2 regions of the Streptomyces sp. ADI95-16 genome follow, and region 2 is predicted to be linked to the other one. Evidence: riboswitches for the same ligand, from Rfam matches in the RefSeq annotation. Region 2 holds a riboswitch; the other holds the start of a gene.

Region 1 (3,404 bases), 3.8 Mb from region 2:
TTGCCGGGGCGGCAGGGGTGGACCCGGGCGACGGCTCGGACGGGCTCGCTGGGGCTGGCGGGGTGCTCGGGGCTGTCGGGGCGTCTGGGGCCGGTCTGGACCCCGTTGGGGGTGTTGGTGGTGCGCGGGTGAGTGCCGGCGCTGATGGGGCCGTAGAGGCGGGCCCGGACGGATCCGCTGCGGCTGCCGAGGTGCACGGGGCAGATGGGGCCCCCAGGAGCGCCGGTACGCCCGGGGCCGGGTCCGGTGAAGCCGGTGGGACTGTCGACGCGGCCGACGCTTCCGGTGCGCCGAGAGCCGGCGGGGCCGCCGGGGTGCCCGGCGGCACCGGAGTCGCTGGGGGTGCAGGGGGCGCCGGGGCCGCTGGGGGCGGGGTGCCTGGGGGCGCTGGGGGCACCGGGGTGTCTGGAGGTGCCGTGGCTGCTGGGGCCGCCGGGGGTGCTGAGGGCGTCGGGGTGGGGAGACGGTGGGGGGCGGGGAGTGATGTGTGGCATGCCGTTTATGGGGCGGGGTGGGTGCAGGGGAGTGGGGTGGGGCGGGTGACCGTGCGGTTCGAGCGGCCCGGGTCCGGGCCGGGCCGGGTGCGTACGTTCCGGGTGGACGATCCGGAGCTGGCGCCTTCCGATCCGCTGCCGCTGGTGGGGGACGGGCCTGCGGCGGGAGCCGAGTGAGTCAGCCGTCCTCGCCCGCCAGGTGGCCGAAGTCGCGGTCGGAGCCGGGGGCCGGCGGCAGTGACCGGCGGAAGTCGCTCGGGAGGGCCACGTCCAGGCCGTAGTGGTGGTAGAGCTGCAGCTCCTGCTCGGGAGAGAGGTGGCGGCCGACCCCGAAGTCGGGGGCGTCCCTGATGAGGGAGCGCTCGAAGGGCACCCGCAGGGTGTCCCCGACCATCTCGCTCGGCTCCAGGGGTACGAACGCGTCCCGGCTGAACAGGCCCGTCCGGACGGCGGCCCACTCGGGGACGCCCGTGGCGTCGTCGAGGTACACCTCGTCGACGGTGCCGATCTTGGTGCCGTTCCGGTCGAACGCCTTGCGGCCGATCAGGTTGCGCGGATCGATGTCGGTCTGCACGGTCCCGTCCCTCCTTCTGGTCGCACTCGGCGCACTCGTCGCACTCGTCGCACTCGTCGCAACTCCTCCGTACCGACTACAAAAGTGCATATCGGAGAAGAGAGCCACTTGAGGGAGCCCCCAGACCCTCGCTGGTAGGCTGGGTGGCGGCTGTCGACCCTGTGCGGGAGAGTCCTCCGAGTGAGTTCGACGGAGGCGCCGAAGGAGCAAATCCTCCCCGGAATCTCTCAGGCATACGTACCGCACGTGGTGAGGCCACTCTGGAAAGCAGGGGCGGGTACCGGGAGCGCAATGCCGGTGCCGCTCCTCACCGACGGTGAAAGTCGGACCTCAAGGGCGACCCCCGACAGGACCGGCGAAGCTCTCAGGTGCAGATGACAGAGGGGGAGGCCGTCCGGGTGCCCGCGCCGTGGTGCCCCTCGCAGGTCGTACGACCAGGAGGCCTCCGTACATGACCGCCAACCGCATTCCGCTCTCTCAGCTGGAGCGAGGCATCCCCTTCGAGCAGCGCCACATCGGCCCGGATGCCGAGGCGCAGGCGAAGATGCTCGCCCAGGTGGGCTACGGCTCCCTGGACGAGCTGACCGCCGCCGCGGTACCGGATGTGATCAAGACCGCCGAGGCGCTGAACCTGCCCGACGCGCGGACCGAGGCCGAGGTGCTCGCCGAGCTCCGTCAGCTCGCGGACCGCAACCAGGTGCTGTCGTCGATGATCGGCCTCGGCTACTACGGGACCTTCACGCCGCCGGTGATCCTGCGCAACGTCATGGAGAACCCGGCCTGGTACACGGCGTACACGCCGTACCAGCCCGAGATCTCGCAGGGCCGCCTCGAAGCGCTGCTGAACTTCCAGACCGTCGTGGCCGAGCTGACGGGCCTGCCGACCTCCGGCGCCTCGCTGCTCGACGAGGGCACCGCCGCCGCCGAGGCCATGACCCTGGCCCGCCGGGTGGGCAAGGCCAAGGGCAACGTCTTCCTCATCGACGCCGACGCGCTGCCGCAGACCATCGCCGTCATCGAGACCCGCGCCGAGCCGATCGGCATCGAGGTCGTCGTCGCCGACCTGTCCGACGGCATCCCGGCCGAGATCGCCGAGCGCGGCGTCTACGGCGTCCTCGTCCAGTACCCGGGCGCCTCCGGTGCCGTACGGGACATCAAGCCGGTCATCGACCAGGCGCACGGGCTCGGCGCGATCGTCGCCGTCTCCGCCGACCTGCTCGCGCTGACCCTGCTGACCTCCCCGGGCGAGCTCGGCGCGGACATCGCCGTCGGCACCACGCAGCGCTTCGGCGTCCCGATGGGCTTCGGCGGACCGCACGCCGGCTACATGGCCGTCCAGGACAAGCACGCCCGCTCGCTGCCCGGCCGCCTCGTCGGCGTCTCCGTGGACGCGGACGGCAACAAGGCGTACCGCCTGGCGCTCCAGACCCGCGAGCAGCACATCCGCCGCGAGAAGGCCACCAGCAACATCTGTACCGCGCAGGTGCTGCTCGCCGTCATGGCCGGCATGTACGCCGTCTACCACGGCCCCGACGGCCTGCGGACGATCGCCCGCCGCACCCACCGCTACGCGACGCTGATCGCCGCCGGTCTGACGGCCGGCGGGGTCGAGATCGTCCACGGCTCGTACTTCGACACGATCACCGCCCGGGTTCCGGGCCGTGCTGCCGAGGTCGTCGCCGCCGCCCGCGAGGGCGGGGTCAACCTGTACCAGGTCGACGCCGACCTGGTCTCCCTCGCCTGTGACGAGACCACGCTGCGCGCCGACGTCGAGGCCGTCTGGGCCGCCTTCGGCGTCACCGCCGACATCGAGGCGCTCGACGAGACCACCGCGGAGTCGCTGCCCGAGGGCCTGCTGCGCTCGGACGCGTACCTGACGCACCCGGTGTTCCACCAGCACCGCTCCGAGACCGCGATGCTGCGCTACCTGCGCAAGCTCTCGGACAAGGACTACGCGCTGGACCGCGGCATGATCCCGCTGGGCTCCTGCACCATGAAGCTCAACGCGACCACCGAGATGGAGCCGGTGACCTGGCCCGAGTTCGGCCAGCTGCACCCGTTCGCCCCGGTGGAGCAGGCGGAGGGCTACCTCACGCTCATCACCGAGCTGGAGGAACGTCTCTGCGAGGTCACCGGATACGACAAGGTCTCGATCCAGCCGAACGCCGGCTCCCAGGGTGAGCTCGCCGGCCTGCTGGCCGTGCGCGCCTACCACCGCGCGAACGGCGACGAGCAGCGCACCGTCTGCCTGATCCCCTCGTCCGCGCACGGCACCAACGCCGCCAGCGCCGTGATGGCCGGCATGAAGGTCGTCGTCGTCAAGACCGCCGATGACG
Region 2 (3,404 bases):
CTCGCTGCCGTGTCCCGCCGAGATTAGTGGCCCGCCGCCGTCCGGCCCCCGCCGGGGCTGGAAGTGGTGCGGCGACGTGGAGCGGTGCGGCGCCGCTGCGGGGGCCGGCCCCCGAGCCCCCGCGCCTCAAACGCCGGCGGGGCTGGAGTTGCCCCCGCCGGGGCGGCGGTCAGGACGGGGCGGTGAAGTCGATGTGGGTGATGGCGGCGGCGGAGGCGCGGTCGAGGAGGGTGGCCGAGGCGCAGCCGGCCGGGGGGCGGCCCGATTCGGCGGCGCGCAGCAGGCGGGCCACCGCGCCCTGGTGGCGGGCGAAGGCGTACGGGGAGACGCCCCGGCCCCGGGCCGCCTGCCCGGACAGGGCCTCCTCGGCGCTGGTGTCGAGCAGGACCAGGTGCAGGGCCCGCCCCCGTCGCCGCGCGGCGGCGGCGAGCAGCGCGCGGACCCAGCTCTGGGTGCCGCAGTCGTGGACGACGGCGGAGGCGCCGGAGCGCAGGGTCCGCCACAGCCCCCAGTAGTGCGCGACCCGGACGAGCGGCCGGTACACGGCGTACGGCAGCGGGCCCGGCATCCGCCCCTCCCAGCGCTCGCGGGCGTCCTGGGAGTCGATGCCGCCGTCGGCCGCGGCCCGCTTGATCAGGGTGCTCTTGCCGCCGCCGGGGAGGCCGGACACCACCACGATGTCGCCCGCGGCGAACCCGAGCCGGCGCGGGGGCCGGCCGCCGCCCGTCCCCGGCCCGCGCAGATCACGTACGGGCACGGCGGAAGCGGCGGCGGGGGCCGCGAAGGGCCTCCGCTGCGCCGGCACCCCTTCCACGGTCCCGGTCGTCGCCAGTACTCCGAATCTCCGCACACTGATCGCCTCCCCCGAATCGGGCCCTCAGGGCCCCGTGCCCACCAAGTGTAAAGAGACGGTAATCCCGGGGTCCCGGTTCCGGCCGGGCCCGGCGTCGATCGGCCACATATTTCGATCAGCACACGCTTTCGGGCCCCGTACGCCCACACCCGGCACCCGCGTGCAATGATGTGCGCCATCTGGACACCAACTGCATACCGGCCGCTTGAATCCGCGCGGGAGAGTCCCGGCACGCCGCAAGGCCGTGTCCGGGCGCCGAAGGAGCAAGTACCTCCCTTGAATCTCTCAGGCCCCGTACCGCGTGGATGAGGCAGATCTGAAAAGCGAGCCGCGCCGCCGTCCCTCACGACGGCATCCGCGTGTGCTCCACCCAAGGTGCAAGTCGACGTTCCCCGGGTCCGACCGGGAACTCTCGGCGAACCTCTCAGGTTCCGATGACAGATGGGGAGGATCGTCCTCGTCATGTCATGCCCTGGGACCCGGGAGCCACACCCATGAGCACTGCCCCCCGCCTGACCGCCCTCGACGCGCTGCACCGCTCGCTCGGTGCGACCATGACCGACTTCGCGGGCTGGGACATGCCGCTGCGGTACGCCAGTGAGCGCGACGAGCACAACGCCGTGCGCACCAAGGCCGGCCTGTTCGACCTCTCCCACATGGGCGAGATCACCCTGACCGGCCCGGAGGCCGTCAAGGCCCTGGACTACGCGCTGGTCGGCAACATCTCCACCGTCGGCGTCGGCCGGGCCCGCTACACGCACATCTGCCGGGAGGACGGCGGGATCGTCGACGACCTGATCGTCTACCGCCTCGGCGAGAGCGAGTTCATGGTCGTCGCGAACGCCTCCAACGCGCAGGTCGTCCTGGACGCGCTGACCGAGCGCGCCGCCGGCTTCGACACCGTGGTCCGCGACGACCGCGACGCGTACGCGCTGCTCGCCGTGCAGGGCCCGGAGTCCCCCGGCATCCTCGCCTCGCTGACCGACGCCGACCTGGACGGCCTGAAGTACTACGCCGGCCTGCCGGGCACCGTCGCGGGCGTGCCCGCGCTGATCGCCCGTACCGGCTACACCGGCGAGGACGGCTTCGAGCTGTTCGTCTCCCCCGAGCACGCCGTGGAGCTGTGGCAGGCGCTGACCAAGGCCGGCGAGGGCGTCGGCCTGGTCCCGGCCGGTCTGTCCTGCCGCGACACCCTGCGCCTGGAGGCGGGCATGCCGCTGTACGGGCACGAGCTGACCACCTCCCTCACCCCGTTCGACGCGGGTCTGGGCCGGGTCGTGAAGTTCGAGAAGGAGGGCGACTTCGTGGGCCGCGCCGCGCTGGAGGCCGCCGCCGAGCGGGCCGCCGGCAACCCGCCGCGCAAGCTGGTCGGTCTGATCGCCGAGGGCCGCCGCGTTCCGCGCGCCGGGTTCCCGGTCGTGGCCGGCGGCGAGGTCATCGGCGAGGTCACCTCCGGTGCCCCGTCCCCGACGCTGGGCAAGCCGATCGCGATGGCGTACGTGGACGCGGCGCACGCCGCGCCCGGCACCTCCGGCGTCGGCGTCGACATTCGCGGTACGCATGAGCCGTACGAGGTTGTGGCTCTGCCGTTCTACAAGCGGCAGAAGTAGCCGCGGTCCCGTACCGGGCCCCGGCAGCAATCCCGGCAGACCCGTCTCGCCAGTCGAGACGCCCTGTTCGTTCGCACTCCCCCGCATCCAGGAGAATCAGGTCATGAGCAACCCCCAGCAGCTGCGTTACAGCAAGGAGCACGAGTGGCTGTCGACCGCCGAGGACGGCGTCGCGACGGTCGGCATCACGGAGTTCGCGGCCACCGCGCTCGGTGACGTCGTCTACGCCCAGCTTCCCGAGGTCGGCGACACGGTGACCGCGGGCGAGACCTGCGGCGAGCTGGAGTCGACCAAGTCGGTCAGCGACCTGTACTCCCCCGTCACCGGCGAGGTCGTCGAGGCCAACCAGGACGTCGTGGAGGACCCGGCGCTCGTCAACACGGCCCCCTTCGAGGGCGGCTGGCTGTTCAAGGTGCGCGTCGCGGAGGAGCCGGCCGATCTGCTCTCCGCCGACGAGTACGCCAAGCTCACCGCCGGTAACTGACCCCAGGGGATCCTGATGTCCGTACTGAACACCCCTCTCCACGAGCTCGACCCCGATGTCGCCGCCGCCGTCGACGCCGAGCTCGTGCGCCAGCAGTCCACCCTGGAAATGATCGCGTCGGAGAACTTCGCCCCGGTCGCCGTCATGGAGGCCCAGGGCTCGGTCCTGACCAACAAGTACGCCGAGGGCTACCCCGGCCGCCGCTACTACGGCGGCTGCGAGCACGTCGACGTCGTCGAGCAGATCGCGATCGACCGCGTCAAGGCGCTGTTCGGCGCCGAGGCCGCGAACGTGCAGCCCCACTCGGGCGCGCAGGCCAACGCGGCGGCGATGTTCGCGCTGCTGAAGCCGGGCGACACGATCATGGGCCTGAACCTGGCCCACGGCGGTCACCTGACCCACGGCATGAAGATCAACTTCTCCGGCAAGCTCTACAACGTGGTCCCGTACCACGTCG

What was found. A riboswitch is a leader RNA that binds a small molecule or an ion and turns the genes downstream of it on or off. The one in region 2 is predicted to bind glycine.
Region 1: it holds a riboswitch for glycine, as region 2 does, so the genes downstream of both, gcvP (aminomethyl-transferring glycine dehydrogenase) here and gcvT (glycine cleavage system aminomethyltransferase GcvT) in region 2, are expected to answer to the same signal.

What each region holds. Positions count from the first base shown of each region.
Region 1 is NZ_CP033581.1:1,809,045-1,812,448, reverse strand. It holds gene EES41_RS42870 (DNA polymerase IV) at 1-671, shown strand, start outside; gene EES41_RS07660 (PRC-barrel domain-containing protein) at 673-1,068, opposite strand; glycine riboswitch at 1,223-1,321, shown strand; gene gcvP (aminomethyl-transferring glycine dehydrogenase) at 1,520-3,404, shown strand, end outside.
Region 2 is NZ_CP033581.1:5,656,052-5,659,455, reverse strand. It holds gene EES41_RS25445 (AAA family ATPase) at 170-805, opposite strand; glycine riboswitch at 1,060-1,163, shown strand; gene gcvT (glycine cleavage system aminomethyltransferase GcvT) at 1,348-2,463, shown strand; gene gcvH (glycine cleavage system protein GcvH) at 2,567-2,947, shown strand; gene glyA (serine hydroxymethyltransferase) at 2,963-3,404, shown strand, end outside.